Regions from separate parts of the uncultured Zoogloea sp. genome, predicted to be linked through region 2. Evidence: predicted binding sites of a transcription regulator. Region 2 holds the regulator's gene; the other holds the start of a gene.
What was found. The regulator sigma-54, encoded in region 2, starts transcription at its own class of promoters, with help from an activator protein. The targets are predictions, from matches to a motif close to TGGCACGCTTNCTGCTNA.
Positions count from the first base shown of each region.

Region 1 (7,711 bases), on a different contig from region 2:
GAAGTAGATGCGGTAGTTGCGGGAGGCGAGGGCGCGGAGATACGGCGGCATGGGGGCGAGGCGGCGGGCAAACCCGGAAGGTAGTCTGCTTGCCGCCCGCTGTGAAGGGGCTGGCCGCGCCCGGAGCGAGCACCGGCGGCGCGGCGCATGCTATCGTCGTTCAGGGGCAATCCGCCCGTTTTCACGCGTGAGGTGACAGGATGGAGTGGTATCTGCTGGCTTTCCGGAAGTTCGCCGAGTTCAAGGGGCGCTCGCCGCGCAAGGAATACTGGATGTTCACCCTCTTCAACCTGCTGATCGCCCTGGGGCTGGGCATGCTGGCCGGGCTGGTCGGCGGCAGGGGAGGCGGGCTGACCGACGTGGTGTCGGGCCTCTACACCCTGGTCGTGTTCGTCCCGAGCCTCGCCCTGTCGGTGCGTCGGCTGCACGACATCGGCAAGTCGGGCTGGTGGATGCTGATCTCGCTGATCCCGCTGGTCGGTCCATTGATCGTGCTGTTCTTCATGGTGAAGGACAGCCAGCCGGGCACCAACGAATACGGCCCGAACCCGAAGGAAGCGGTGCTGCTGCCCGCCTGACGGGGGTCAGCCCCGTCGCCAGGCCACCTCGCCCAGCACGTGGGTGGCCACCACGCAGCGCTGGTCGCCAAGGATCATCAGCGCGAACAGGCGCTCGGCCAGCGTGGTGGTGCGTTCCATCCGCCACGCGAGCTCCGGCGTGGCGGCCCAGTCCAGCACCACGAAATCCGCCTCTCGGCCCGGCGCGAAGCTGCCGATGAATTCATCCAGGTAAAGCGCCCGGGCCCCGCCCAGGGTGGCGAGGTAGAAGCCCCTGAGCGCCCCCAGCGGCGTGCCGTGGGTCTGGCTCACGTGGTAGGCATCGCGCAGGGTGGCGAGCAGGCTGAAGCCCGTGCCGGCGCCGATGTCGGTGGCGAGGCCCACCCGCAGGCCGGCGTCGAGGCTGGCGGCGTGATCGAAGAAGCCGCTGCCGAGGAACAGGTTCGAGCTGGGGCAGAAGGCCGCGCTGGTGCCGCTGGCCGCCATCGCCCGGCGTTCGTCGTCATCCAGGTGGATGCAGTGGGCGTGGATCGCCCGTGGACCGAGAAGCCCGAAATGGGCGTAAACATTCAGATAGCTGCTTTGATCCGGAAAAAGATCGGCCACCCAGGCCAGCTCGGCGCGATTTTCGGCCAGATGGGTCTGCAGGTGCAGATCGGGCACGCTTGCGAAGAGTTCGCCCGCGAGGCGCAGCTGTTCTGGCGTCGAGGTGGGCGCGAAACGCGGCGTGAGGCTGTAGCGCAGGCGCCCGCGGCCGTGCCAGCGGCCGATCAGGTCCAGGCTGTCGCGGATGCCCGATTCGGCGGTGTCGCGCAGGTTGTCGGGGCAGTTGCGGTCCATCAGTACCTTGCCGCACAGCAGGCGCAGCCGGTGCGCCTCGGCCACGGCGAAGAAGGCGTCGGCCGAGTGGGCATGCACGGTGCCGAACACCGACGCGGACGTGGTGCCGTGGGCGAGCAGGCGCTCCACCACGAAGGCAGCGGCCCGCTCGGCCTCGGAAAGATCGGCCAGCCGCGCCTCGGCGGGGAAGGTGTATTCGTTCAGCCAGTCGAGCAGCTGGCGGCCGTAGGCGCCGATGATCCCGGCCTGGGCGTAGTGCAGGTGGGTGTCCACGAAGCCCGGCAGCACGAGGCGGCCCCGGTGGTCGTGGAAGGCGGCGGATTCGCGCACGCCGGGCGGCAGGGCCGGGACGATGGCGTCCCACGGCCCGGCGCCCTGGATGCGCCCATCGACGATCCACAGGCCGCCATCGTCGAAATATTGCCAGGCGGCCGGGTCGGCCTCCGGCCCCGGATCGGACAGGAAGTGGAGCACCTGCCCGCGGACGAGGACGTGCTGCGCGGCCATCATTGGGGCCTCGGCAGCGACGACAGGGGCGGCACGTCGGGCCCGGGGTGGGTGGCGTGGCCGATGGCCATGCGGGTTTCGCGCACCTGGAGGATCTGCGCCGCCACCGACGCTGCGATGGCTGCCGGGTGCTTGCCCTCGATGCCGGGAATGCCGATGGGGCAGGTGAGGTCGTCGAGGCGCTCCGGGTGGAGGCCGCGATGGACCAGCTGCCGGCTGATGGCCTCCCGTTTGGATTCGGAGCCGATGAGGCCCAGAAAGGCGAAGTCCTCGCGCAGGCAGGCGGCCTCGCAGAGTTCAAGGTCGAGGGCGTGGCTGTGGGTCATCACCAGAAGGTAGGCGCCCGGCGGGGCGGTGGCGATCTGCGTGGCGGGCTGGTTGGTGACGAGCGGGCGGACATTGTCGGCCTGGGGGCCGGCCGCCTCGAACAGCTCGGCCCGCCCATCCACCCAGGTGATCTGAGTGCCCAGCGGCGTGAGCGCGCGCACCACGGCCGAGCCCACATGGCCAGCGCCGAACACATAGACCGGAAACGGATCGCCCCCCAGCTGCTGGCTGAAGCGCCAGTGCTCGCCGTGGGTGGTGAGGTGAGCAAAATCCGGTCCGCTACCCGCAAGCCGCGGGTCGATCAGCGTCCAGCCGGATGCGCCGTCGGTGTCGGAGAGCCGGCGGCGTAGGCCCATGCCGGCCTCGACCGCCGAGGCACGCACCTGCCATTCGGGCTGCGTGGCGGTGTCGATGCGTTCTGCCGCCAGCCACACGATGCCGCCACAGGCCTGGCCCATCGTCGGACCAAGGGTGAAACGCAGCAGACGGGGCGGGCCGCCCACTTCGAGCAGCGCATCGGCAGCGCTGGTGGCGAGCCATTCCAGCTGCCCGCCGCCAATACTGCCCTGGTTGTCGCCCGGGGTGACCAGCATGGTCGTGCCGGCTTCGCGGGGCGTGGAGCCAACGGTATGGACGATCGTGAGCAGCACGGCAGCATCGCCGGCGGCGAGGGTTCTGACCAGAGCGGGTAGCCAGTCGATCATGCGGATGGGGTCTCCGGACGAGCAGGGGCGGCGCGCATCAAGGCCGGCAGGGGCAGGACAACCGCCCCTGCATCCGGGCGTGCCGTGTCTCCCACGGTACCACAGGCCACCCCTGCCGGCGCGCCGTCCGCCGGGGGCGTGCAATCACCCCTTGACGAAGCTCAGGATTAAGCTAGAATTCACGCCCTTCTGCGCTCCTCGTCAAACAGGTTGCTGCAGTGCCTTGGTGGTGAAATTGGTAGACACGCTATCTTGAGGGGGTAGTGGCGAAAGCCGTGCGAGTTCGAGTCTCGCCCAAGGCACCATTAGATGTTCCAAAGCAGTCCAAATCAGGCCGGCAAACCCAGCAAAATCAAGGGTTCCGGCCTTTTTTGCGTCCGTAGTGTTCCGAGCTTTCTGCTGCCAGCGGGCGATGCCCGGGGGCATCATTGGGGGTATGTCGCTCGATCTGGAAGCCGATGCCCCCAATCTGAAAACCCGAACTCGGGGGTGCTTCAGGGCTCGTTTCCGCGCAGCCGCGTGCCAGCTGGGCGGTGCGGGATGGTTTGAAGCGCTTTGGTTTTCTGGCTTGATTCAGGCAGGGTAGGCTTCGCGTCTTCTGCGCGCCGACGCGTCTGAAGGTGCGAAACCAATGTGCGGCGCGGGATTGACGCCTTTACTGCTCGTGGATCAATTTGCCAACGCGGCCTTCTTGCCCATGCATCCCGTCGCCCAGTCCATCGTCACCGCGCTTGCCGCCCACGCCGACCCCGCCCGTGCGGAGGGAATGGTGGCCTACATGCGTGGTCAGTTTGCGTTCTTCGGCATTCAGACGCCCGTGCGGCGGGCGCTGACGCGGCCGTTCATTCGCGATGCGCGGCCGGCGGATGAGCTCTTGGCGATCGCTGCGGACCTGTGGGCGCAGCCGGAGCGGGAGTGCCAGTACGTGGGCAGCGACCTGCTCGCCCGCCAGTGGCGGGCGCTGGATGCGTCCCACGTGCCGGCGGTGATCGAGCTGGCCCGGGGCAAGGCCTGGTGGGACACCGTGGATGCGTTGGCCGGGGTGGTGGGCTACGTGTTGCGCCCGGTGCCCGCCGAGGCGGCGCTGCAGATGGATGCGGCAGTGGCGCATCCGGATAAATGGGTGCGACGCGTCGCGATGCTCCATCAGCTAGGCTGGCGCGGCGACACCGACGTGGCGCGGCTGTTCGGCTACGCGCTGAAACTGGCGCCGGAGCCGGATTTCTTCATCCGCAAGGCGATCGGCTGGGCCTTGCGCGACTACGCCCGTCACGACCCAGCGGCGGTGGGGGATTTCCTCGCCCGTCACGCCGGCGTGCTGTCGCCCCTCACCCGGCGGGAAGCCGGCAAGCACCTTCCCGCGGGCTGACGCGGGGCGCGGTTCCGCGCCTTCTCCGCGTCCATTCCTCACCGATTTTGCGTCCCGTTTTGGTGCGCCGCAGCAGTCGTGCGCTGTGTTGCGGTGCATTAATCTTTGTTTCTCTGTGGTTAAAACCCGTTAAGCCGGGTGTTGGCGCCGTGGCACGTCTCATGCTTCATGTAGTGAAAAATTTATTCACTTCATGCAATGGAGGTACAGCCATGCAATGCCAGCAGAGAACGGTCGTACGGTGCGCCCCGGCGCCGCTTCGTGGAGGACGCTCCCATGAAGCTCATTAGCGCAATCATCAAGCCCTTCAAGCTCGACGAGGTCCGCGAGGCCCTCAACGTGGTGGGCGTGCACGGCCTCACCGTCACCGAGGTGAAGGGCTTCGGCCGCCAGAAGGGCCACACCGAGCTCTACCGGGGCGCCGAGTACGTGGTGGATTTCCTGCCCAAGGTGAAGCTGGAGATGGCGGTGGCCGACGAGCGCGTCGAGGACGCCATCGGCGCCATCGAGAAGTCCGCATCCACCGGCAAGATCGGCGACGGAAAGATCTTCGTCTTCGATCTGGAAAGAGCCATCCGCATCCGTACCGGCGAGTCCGGCAACGAAGCCCTGTAAGGAGAGAAGACGATGAAACGCTTGCTCATCAGTGCATCCCCCTTGCTGGGGATGCTGTTTGCCGTGCCCGGCTTTGCCGAGGACGCGGCCCCTGCCGCCGCGGCGGTGGCGGATGCGGCGGCCCAGGCGGCCGCTGCGGCGCCGGTGCCCAACAAGGGCGACACGGCCTGGCTGATCACCGCCACGATGATGGTGGTGATGATGGCCGCGCCGGGCCTCGGGCTGTTCTACGGCGGGATGGTGCGCGCCAAGAACATGCTGTCGGTGCTCATGCAGACGCTGGTCGTGTTCTGTCTGCTCGGCGTGCTGTGGGCGGTGTATGGCTACAGCCTGGCGTTCACCGACGGCAACGCCTTCATCGGCGGCTTCGACAAGCTGTTCATGAAGGGCGTGACGCCGGAATCGGTGGTGGCCACCTTCAGCAAGGGCGTGGTGCTGCCGGAGTACATCTTCGCGGCCTTCGAGCTGACCTTCGCGGCGATCACCCCGGCGCTGATCATCGGCGGCTTCGCCGAGCGCATCAAGTTCTCGGCGGCGCTGATCTTCATGGTGATCTGGTTCACCTTCTCCTACATCCCGATGGCCCACATGGTGTGGTACTGGGCCGGCCCGGATGCCTACACCTCGGCCGAAGCTGCAGAGAAGGCGGGCGAAGTGGCGGGCTTCCTGTTCGGCAAGGGCGCGCTCGACTTCGCGGGCGGCACGGTGGTGCATATCAACGCCGGCGTGGCCGCGCTGATCGGTGCCTTCATGATCGGCCCGCGCCTGGGCTATCGCCGCGAGTCGATGGCGCCCCACAGCCTCACCATGACCATGGTCGGCGCGTCGCTGCTGTTCGTGGGCTGGTTCGGCTTCAACGTGGGTTCGTCGCTGGAAGCCGGCGCCACCGCGGGCCTCGCCTTCTTCAACACGCTGGTCGCCACCTGTGCGGCAACCGTCTCCTGGACGGTGATCGAGGCCGTGCTGAAGGGCAAGCCGTCGATGCTCGGCGCGGTGTCCGGCGCCATCGCCGGCCTGGTGGTGATCACCCCGGCCTGCGGCCTGGTGGGGCCGATGGGCGCCATCGTGATGGGGCTCCTGGGCGGCGTGGTGTGCTACTGGGGCGTCAATGGCCTCAAGCGCATGCTGGGCGTGGATGACACCCTCGACGTGTTCGGCGTGCATGGCGTGGGCGGCATCCTCGGTGCGCTGCTCACCGGCGTGTTCGCCGCGCCGGAGCTGGGCGGCACCGGCGTCTATGACTACGTGGCCAACGCGGTTGCGCCCTACGACATGAGCGCGCAGCTGATCGCCCAGGCCTGGGGCGTGGGCACCGCGGTGGTGTGGTCGGGCGTGGTGTCGTACCTGGGCTTCAAGCTGATCGACATGACCATCGGCCTGCGGGTGAGCGAAGAGGACGAGCGCGAGGGCCTGGATCACGCGGCCCACGGCGAATCGGCCTACCACCTCTGAGCGGAGGGCGCCCTGAACGACATCGGGACGCCTGTGGGCGTCCCGATTCGTCAGCGTACCGGATGGTGGTCAGTCTTCGCCGCCGGCCGGGTACATCAGGATCGACAGGAACTTGATCGGCACCTGGTTGAGCTTCTCGGGCCCGTGGGGCACGTCGCCCCGGAAGGTGAGGGCGTCGCCGGGTTTGAGCACGTAGGTGTTCTGGCCGTGGCGGTACTCGATCTCGCCCTCGAGCATGTAGATGAACTCGGTGCCCGGGTGTTCGAAGATCGGGAAGGTCTCGGAGGCGTGGTCGATGCTGATCAGGAAGGGCTCGAAGACCTTGGTGGGCCCCTGGTCGTAGGCCAGCAGGTGGTAGGTGTGGCCTCTCTTGGTGCCCCGGCGGACGACCTCCATCCCTTCGCCGTCCTTCACCAGCTGGGCGCTGCCGTCGCGCACGTCGTAGCCGCGGAACAGGGTGGAGATGGACACCCCGAGGGCGTTGGCGAGCCGTGACAGGGTGTCGAGGCTGGTGGCGGTCTGGGCGTTCTCGATCTTGGACAGCATGCCGCGGCTGATGCCGGCCAGGTTGGCCACGTCGGCGATGGTCAGCCCGTGCTTCTGGCGCAGATCCCGGATGGTGTTGCCCAGGTAGCGCTCGAGGCTGGTCGTGTCTTGGTTTTCGGTCATGGAATTTCCCCTCAACAGGCTGGGGCGATTATTGCACACGCCATATGTTTCCTGCTGAGAAAAATAGTTGACACTCAGTTATCGAAGATGCACTATGTTCAAAAATAATTCGTTGTATGAACTTTCCAGCGGAGCAGCGAACATGTCGTCGAATCGTCGTTACACCCTCTCCCTCTCGTGCCCGGATCGGGTCGGCATCGTCGCCGCGGTGAGCGGATTCCTGGCCCACAACAAGGGCTGGATCACCGAGGCCAACCACCACGCGGATGCCGAAGCCGGCCGTTTCTTCATGCGTCAGGAAATCCTGGCCGACACGCTGCCGTTCGGCCTGGGCGAGTTTCAGGAGAAGTTCGCCCCCATCGCCGCCGAGTTCGGGATGGATTGGTCGATCAGCGACAGCGCCCGCAAGAAGCGCGTGGTGATCCTCGTCTCCAAGCAGGAGCACTGCCTGTACGACCTCTTCGCCCGCTGGCAGTCGGGTGATCTGGACATCGACATTCCCTGCGTGATCTCCAACCACGAGACCTTCCGGGGCTTTGTGGAGTGGCACGGCATCCCCTTCCACCACGTGCCGGTGACGCCCGACAACAAGCCCGCCGCCTACGCCAAGGTCGAGCAGCTCTTCAACGAGGCCGAGGGCGACGTGATGGTGCTGGCCCGCTACATGCAGA
Region 1 covers NZ_CALAYQ010000177.1:17-7,727, forward strand. The annotation lists gene Q0672_RS19620 (DUF805 domain-containing protein) at 201-578, shown strand; gene guaD (guanine deaminase) at 585-1,907, opposite strand; gene xdhC (xanthine dehydrogenase accessory protein XdhC) at 1,904-2,935, opposite strand; tRNA gene Q0672_RS19635 (tRNA-Leu) at 3,156-3,240, shown strand; gene Q0672_RS19640 (DNA alkylation repair protein) at 3,633-4,304, shown strand; gene Q0672_RS19645 (P-II family nitrogen regulator) at 4,581-4,919, shown strand; gene Q0672_RS19650 (ammonium transporter) at 4,932-6,371, shown strand; gene Q0672_RS19655 (XRE family transcriptional regulator) at 6,441-7,040, opposite strand; gene purU (formyltetrahydrofolate deformylase) at 7,183-7,711, shown strand, end outside.
Region 1: a site for sigma-54 is predicted at 4,455-4,472, ahead of Q0672_RS19645 (P-II family nitrogen regulator). Genes of this name have one in related genera too.

Region 2 (7,711 bases):
GCCAAGGCCCTCGCCGCCGCGCTTTCCCAGATCGAAAAGCAGTTCGGCAAGGGCTCGATCATGCGCCTGGGCGACGGCGAAGTCGAAAGCGACATCCAGACCGTCTCCACCGGCTCCCTGGGCCTCGACATCGCCCTCGGCATCGGCGGTCTGCCCCGCGGCCGGGTCGTGGAAATCTACGGTCCCGAATCGTCCGGCAAGACGACCCTCACCCTCCAGGTCGTCTCCGAAATGCAGAAGCTCGGCGGCACCGCCGCCTTCATCGACGCCGAACACGCGCTGGACGTCACCTACGCCCAGAAGCTCGGGGTCAATATCGGCGACCTCCTGATCTCCCAGCCCGACACCGGCGAACAGGCCCTCGAGATCGCCGACATGCTGGTGCGCTCCGGTGGCGTTGACGTGGTCGTGATCGACTCCGTCGCAGCCCTCACCCCGAAGGCCGAAATCGAAGGCGAGATGGGCGATCAGCTCCCCGGCCTGCAGGCCCGCCTGATGTCCCAGGCCCTGCGCAAGCTCACCGCCAACATCAAGCGCACCAACACCCTGGTCATCTTCATCAACCAGATCCGGATGAAGATCGGCGTGATGTTCGGCAGCCCCGAGACCACCACCGGCGGCAACGCCCTCAAGTTCTACGCCTCGGTGCGGATGGACATCCGCCGCATCGGCACCATCAAGAAGAACGACGAGGTGATCGGCTCCGAAACCAAGGTCAAGGTCGTCAAGAACAAGGTCGCGCCCCCGTTCCGCGAAACCCTGTTCGACATCCTGTACGGCGAAGGCACCTCCCGCGAGGGCGAGATCATCGACCTGGGCGTCCAGCACAAGTTCGTGGACAAGTCCGGCGCCTGGTACGCCTACAACGGCGAGAAGATCGGCCAGGGCAAGGACAACGCCCGCGAATTCCTCAAGAGCAACCCGCACATCGCCCGCGAGATCGAAAACAAGATCCGCGTCGCCGTCGGGCTGCCTGAGATGGCCGTGATCACGCCCGCCGCCCCCGCCGCGGCAGCCTGAACGTCTCCGGCAGGAAACACCGTCGTCCATGGCCACCAGTCTGCATGAGCGGGCCCTGCGCTGCCTGGCCCAGCGGGAGCATTCCCGCGCCGAGCTCGCCCGCAAGCTGGGCACCCTCGGCAGCGAGGAAGAGGTGAGCGCCGAACTCGACCGTCTGGTCGAGCTTGGCCTCCTCTCCGACGCCCGCTTCGCCGATGCCTACGTGCGCGCCAAGGCGGCCCGCTTCGGCGCCTCCCGGCTCAAGAGCGAGCTCGCCCGGCGCGGCGTCGACGCCGAGCAGATCGGCCTGGCCATTGCCGACAACTGTCCGGAAAGTGAATTCGAACGCGCCTGCGACATCCATCGCCGAAAGTTCGCCGCAGCACCGGCAGACGCGCGAGAATGGGCGCGCCAGGCGCGTTTTCTTCAAGGTCGCGGCTTCTCGACCGAAATCATTCGTAGAGTCCTGAAAGAACACCCCGGCGATGAGCCTGCTTAAAGTCAGCAACCTGCGCAAGAAGTACAAGGCCCGCACCGTCGTCCACGACGTCTCCTTCGACGTCGGCAGTGGCGAAGTGGTCGGCCTGCTCGGCCCCAACGGCGCCGGCAAGACGACCTGCTTCTACATGATCGTCGGCCTGGTGGTCGCCGATGGCGGCGAGATCACCCTCGACGACCAGGTGCTGACCCATCGCCCGATCCACCAGCGCGCCCGCCTCGGCCTGTCCTACCTGCCCCAGGAGATGAGCGTCTTCCGCAAGCTCACCGTGGCCGAGAACATTCAGGCCGTGCTCGAACTGCAGAAGCTCAGCAAGGCCGAAATGGCCGAACGCCTCGAACAGCTCCTCGGCGAGCTGGGCATCGAACACCTGCGCGACAACACCGCGATCTCCCTCTCCGGCGGCGAGCGCCGGCGCTGCGAGATCGCCCGCGCCCTCGCCTCCGACCCGCGGCTGATCCTCCTCGACGAGCCCTTCGCTGGCGTCGACCCGATCGCCGTGATCGACATCCAGAAGATCATCCGCTTCCTCAAGGAAAAGGGCATCGGCGTCCTCATCACCGACCACAACGTCCGCGAAACCCTCGGCATCTGCGACCGCGCCTTCATCATCAATGCCGGGGAAGTGCTGGCCAGCGGCCGCCCGGAAGACATCGTCCGGAATGAACAGGTCCGTCAGGTTTACCTCGGCGAGCACTTCCGGCTTTAAGGCATCATTGTTGTCATGAAGCCCAGCCTCCAGCTCAAACTCTCCCAACATCTCGCGCTCACCCCGCAGCTACAGCAGTCCATCAAGCTGCTGCAGCTATCGACCCTCGAGCTCAACCAGGAGATCGAGAAGATCCTCCTCGAGAACCCGATGATCGAGCGGGACGAGCCGGAATCGAACCTCGGCTCCAGCCGTCTCGAAGCCCCCGGCCCGGCCGCCCCCGCCGGCAGCGAGGCCGCCCATGAGCGCGAGCAGGAGCAGGCCCGCGAATCCGACCAGCGCGAGCGCGACACCGACCGGGAGTTCGACTTCGCCGAAGGCGGCGACTGGCAGGGCTCCGGCAGCGGCTCGCGGGACGATGATGACGACAACGATTTCCAGGATCTCCAGGCCACGGTCACCACCCTGCGCGACCACCTGGACGCCCAGATCGCCCTCACCCAGCTGTCCGACCGGGATCGCGCCCTCACCCGCTTCATGATCGAGGCCCTCGACGACGACGGCTACCTCAGCCAGGCCCTCGAAGACCTCCTTCCGCTACTCCCGCCCGAGCTCGAAGTGGATCTGGACGACCTCACGATCGCCCTGCGCCACATCCAGAGCCTCGACCCCTGCGGGATCGGCGCTGCCGACATCGGCGAATGCCTCGGCCTGCAGCTGCGCGCCCTGCCGCCCAGCCGCGAACGCGAGCTGGCGCTGGCCATCGTCGCCGAACACCTCGAACTCCTCGCCGCCCGCGACTACCTCAAGCTCAAGCGCGCCCTGCGCTGCACCGACGACGAGCTGCGCGAAGCCCACGCCCTGATCCTCGACCTCAACCCCCGGCCCGGCGCCCGCTTCGCCCAGTCCGACATCCGCTACGTGGTTCCGGATGTCATCGTCCGCAAGGTCCGCAACACCTGGGTTGTTAACCTCAACCCGGATGCGATGCCCAAGCTGCGCATCAACCAGCTTTATGCCCAGATCCTGCGGGACAACCGCGGCGCCAGTGGCTCCCTGTCCAATCACCTGCAGGAAGCCCGCTGGCTCATCAAGAACGTTCAGCAGCGCTTCGACACCATCCAGCGTGTGTCGCAAGCGATCGTTGACCGGCAGCGTCAGTTCTTCGATTATGGCGATGTGGCGATGCGCCCTCTGACACTGCGTGAAATCGCCGAACAGTTGGAATTGCACGAGTCCACCGTCTCGCGGGTGACCACCCAGAAGTACATGGCCACACCAAGAGGCATTTTCGAGTTCAAACATTTTTTCGGCAGTCACGTCGCCACCGACACCGGTGGGGCGGCTTCCTCGACGGCGATTCGGGCGCTGATTCGCCAGCTGGTAGCCGCGGAAGACAAGAAGAAACCCTTGTCCGACGCCAAGATTGCCGAGTTGTTGGGCCAGCAGGGTATCGTCGTGGCACGCAGGACCATCGCAAAGTGTCGCGAGTCCCTCGATATCCCGCCGGTCAGTCTGCGCAAAACCATCTGACAGAAAGGTAAGAACCATGAACCTCAACATCACGGGGCATCACGTCGAAGTTACGCCGGCCATCCGCGAATACGTCACCTCCAAGCTCGATCGCGTGATCCGTCATTTCGACAACGTCACCAGCGTCGGCGTGATCCTCTCGGTGGAAAAGCTGCGTCAGAAGGCCGAAGTCACCGTTCACGTGCGTGGCAAGGACATCCACGTCGAGAGCGAGGATGCCGACATGTATGCCGCCATCGACGCCCTGACCGACAAGCTCGACCGCCAGGTTCTGAAGTACAAGGACAAGGCCTCCGATCACGGCCATGACTCCCTGAAGCAGCACCTCGCCGAATCCTGATCTTCGGCCCCAAGTAATCCCCTTCTCCCCGGGACCGTTGTGGCTATAATGCGCCCCAACTGACACAACGGCCCCGGCGGCACCCGCCCCCGGATTTTCCAGATTCGTTCCCGGAAACCTGTCCCGGTCCCACCGCGTACAGGAGCGTCCCGCCCATGAACCTCATCGCCAAACTTCTGCCTCCAGCCAATGTGGTCGTCGGCCTCGAGGCGAGCAGCAAGAAGCGTGCTTTCGAGCAGGCCGGCCTGCTGTTCGAGAACAATCACGGCATCGCCCGGAGCACCGTCTTCGACAGCCTGTTTGCCCGCGAGAAGCTCGGCTCGACCGGTCTCGGGCAGGGCATCGCGATTCCCCACGGACGCATCAAGGGCCTCAAGGACGCGCTGGGCGCCTTCATGCGTCTCGCCGAACCCGTCCCCTTCGACGCCCCGGACGGCCGCCCCGTTTCGATGCTGTTCGTGCTGCTGGTGCCCGAACAGGCCAACGAACACCACCTGCAGCTCCTTTCCGAACTCGCCCAGATGTTCAGCGATCGCAGCTTCCGCGATCAGCTCCTGACCGCCCCGGACGCCCTCGCGGCCCACTCCCTCTTTGCCCAGTGGGGCAGCGATGCGCCAGACAACAGTAGCGCGGCTGTTTGACGACAACCTCGACCGCCTGAGGCTGCGCCACATCTGCGGCAGCCTCGACACCCGCATCTCGGTCTCCGAAGACCGCATCTGGCCCGCCGACATGGTCGGCCACCTCAACCTGATCCACCCCGACCGCCTGCAGATCCTCGGCTCGTCCGAGCTCGCCTGGGCCCGCCGCCAGACCCGCGACAAGGTGATCCACCATGTCCGCGAGATCCTCTCCTACGGCCCGCCAGCCATCATCGTCGCCGACGACGAAGACATCCCCAGCCTGATCCGCACCGTCTGCGCCAACGAAGACGTGGCCCTCTTCGCCAGCCCACTGCCGGCGGCCAACGTCATCGACCTGCTGCGCAGCTACCTGTCGCGCAAACTCGCCGAACGGGTCGCCCTGCACGGGGTGATGATGGACGTGCTGGGCCTGGGCGTGTTCATCACCGGGGATTCGGGCGCCGGCAAGTCCGAGCTCGCCCTGGAACTCATCTCCCGGGGCCATGGCCTGGTTGCCGACGACATCGTCGAGTTCTCCCGCATCGCCCCGACCGTCCTCGAAGGCCGTTGCCCGGCCCTGCTCCAGGACGTCATCGAAGTGCGCGGCCTGGGCATCCTCAACATCCGCACGATCTTCGGCGAGACCGCCTGCCGGCGGAAGATGAAGCTCAAGCTGGTGGTCCACCTCCAGCGCCGCCAGCCCGGCGACCAGGATCCCCTACGCCTGTCCCTCGAAGGCGAGCAGCAGCTCATCCTCGGCGTGCCGCTCCGCCGCGTCGTGCTGCCGGTGGCGGCCGGCCGCAACCTGGCGGTGCTCCTGGAAGCCGCAGTGCGCTCGACGATCCTGCTGCTGCGGGGCATCGACTCGACCCAGGAGTTCGTCGACCGCCAGCGTCGGGCAATGGAAGACGGCGGCTTTTAACCAAAAGACACGGCATCCGACCGCCCCGGCGGACCGGGCCGTCAACGGATTCACCCAAGCACCGTTTATGATGATGTTGCAGTTCCGACAACCCGCCCATACGAGGAGTGGCCAGATGAAAAAATTGATCCTGAGTGTCGCTGTTTCGATGTTTGCCGCCGGTCTGGCACCCGCCGCCTTCGCGGCCTCCACCCAGCAGAACAAGATGAAGGAATGCAACGCATCCGCCGCCGACAAGAAGGGCGACGAGCGCAAGGCCTTCATGAAGGAATGCCTCTCCGCCAAACCCGCCGCCGCCGAAGCCAAGGGCACCCCGCAGCAGGAAAAGATGAAGGCCTGCAACAAGGAGGCCGGCGAGAAGGTGCTGAAGGGCGATGATCGCAAGAAGTTCATGAGCACCTGTCTGAAGGGCTGAAACGCCCCGGCGCCATGACAGAAAAGGGCCCGCTGAGGGCCCTTTTCACTGGGTTGCGCCTGCCGCCGAGGATCAGTCGAGGGCGAACGCCACCGCGTCGGACATGTTGTCACCCACCGAGAAACCGCAGCCGATGTGGCCTTTCTCGGACAGCGCGAACTCGCCGCGCTTGATGCAGTGCTCCGCCGCCCCCTCCTCCAGCAGGTAAGTGCCGTTGGTGCTGGAATCGGCCAGATAGAACATGCCGTTGCGCAGCTCGATGCGGGCGTGCTGGCGGGAAACCCGCGGGTCGGACACGACGATGTCGTTGCCGGTTTCGCGACCGAACAGCAAGGTCGGATGGGCCGCATCGATGACCCACTTCTGGCCCCGGAAACTGACCCGCAGCTGCCTGACCGACTGCATCGCTTCCTGGCGGAGCTCGGCCGGCGTGGGCGGCGGCGCGTTGCCCAGCTCAAGCGCCGGAAAGGGTGCGTTGCTGGCTGCGTCGTCGAGCTTGCCGAGCAGGCGCCGCATGGACGGCGAGAGCAGCTCGGAAAGGCTCTCGGAGACGGTGATGGTGTCGGGATTGCAGCCATCCACCAGGCGGGCGGCCATCTTCTCCGCAGCGCCTTCTTCGTCGCCCCCTTCGGACTCCAGCACCACCCCGGCCCGCAGCACCAGCTTGATGCCGCTCATCGGCGGCAGCGCCCGTACCCGTTCGCGCATCTCGCGGGCCGCCAGCAGGGCAGAATCTGCATCGCCGAAACGGGCAACAATCACTTCCGGACGCAGCTCCAGCCCTTCGGCCGAATAGGCCTCCGCGCAGCGGGACATGCGGTTAAGGCAACGCTCGACGGCGTAGCCAGCCTCCGCCTCACCCAGCTTGACGGACAAACGGACACGACCTGCCACGTCTGCATACAGCAGGCACCGGGTGGCGGCACGCTCATTCATCGTGGCATGCTCCGGTGATCCCCGTCTGACAGGGGGAGACAGTCACGGTGAATCCCTCAGACGTGCACGGGAGGCTGGGTGGGCGATCCATAAGCTCTAACTTCTCCAGATCCCGATGGGGATCGCTGAGGCATCTTCTTGCGCGACTGGCGGAAGTTCGGGAGTATCGAACACGATGTCGCCCTGCTCCACTTCCGTGCCGCGCGTGACGTTCAGGAAATCGAACAGCTTGCCGTCCGCCAGATGGGACGGAACGACGTTCTTCATCGCGGTGGCGATGGATACGATACGACCGGGGAAGCGACTATCCCAATCGCGTAGCATAGCCTTGATCTGCTTGCGCTGCGCGTTTTCCTGGCTGCCGCACAGGTTGCACGGGATGATCGGATATTCCATGCCCCGGGCAAACCGTTCGATGTCCTTCTCCGAGCAGTAGGCCAGCGGGCGGATCACCACGTTCTGACGGTCGTCGCTCACCAGCTTGGGCGGCATGGACTTCATCTTGCCGCCGAAGAACATGTTGAGGAACATGGTCTCGATCATGTCATCCCGATGATGGCCCAGGGCGATCTTGGTGGCGCCAACTTCCTTGGCGGTACGGTAGATGATGCCGCGACGCAGACGGGAGCACAGGGAGCAGGTGGTCTTGCCCTCGGGGATCTTGTCCTTGACGATCTTGTAGGTGTTCTCGGTGACGATCTTGTATTCGACGCCGATGGATTCGAAGTACGCCGGCAGCACGTGGTCGGGGAAGCCGGGCTGCTTCTGGTCGAGGTTCATGGCCACGACTCGGAA
Region 2 covers NZ_CALAYQ010000024.1:25,608-33,318, reverse strand. The annotation lists gene recA (recombinase RecA) at 1-1,020, shown strand, start outside; gene recX (recombination regulator RecX) at 1,049-1,498, shown strand; gene lptB (LPS export ABC transporter ATP-binding protein) at 1,485-2,207, shown strand; gene Q0672_RS02380 (RNA polymerase factor sigma-54) at 2,223-3,680, shown strand; gene raiA (ribosome-associated translation inhibitor RaiA) at 3,697-4,020, shown strand; gene ptsN (PTS IIA-like nitrogen regulatory protein PtsN) at 4,176-4,661, shown strand; gene hprK (HPr(Ser) kinase/phosphatase) at 4,630-5,565, shown strand; gene Q0672_RS02360 (PsiF family protein) at 5,681-5,980, shown strand; gene Q0672_RS02355 (FHA domain-containing protein) at 6,053-6,916, opposite strand; gene ttcA (tRNA 2-thiocytidine(32) synthetase TtcA) at 7,013-7,711, opposite strand, start outside.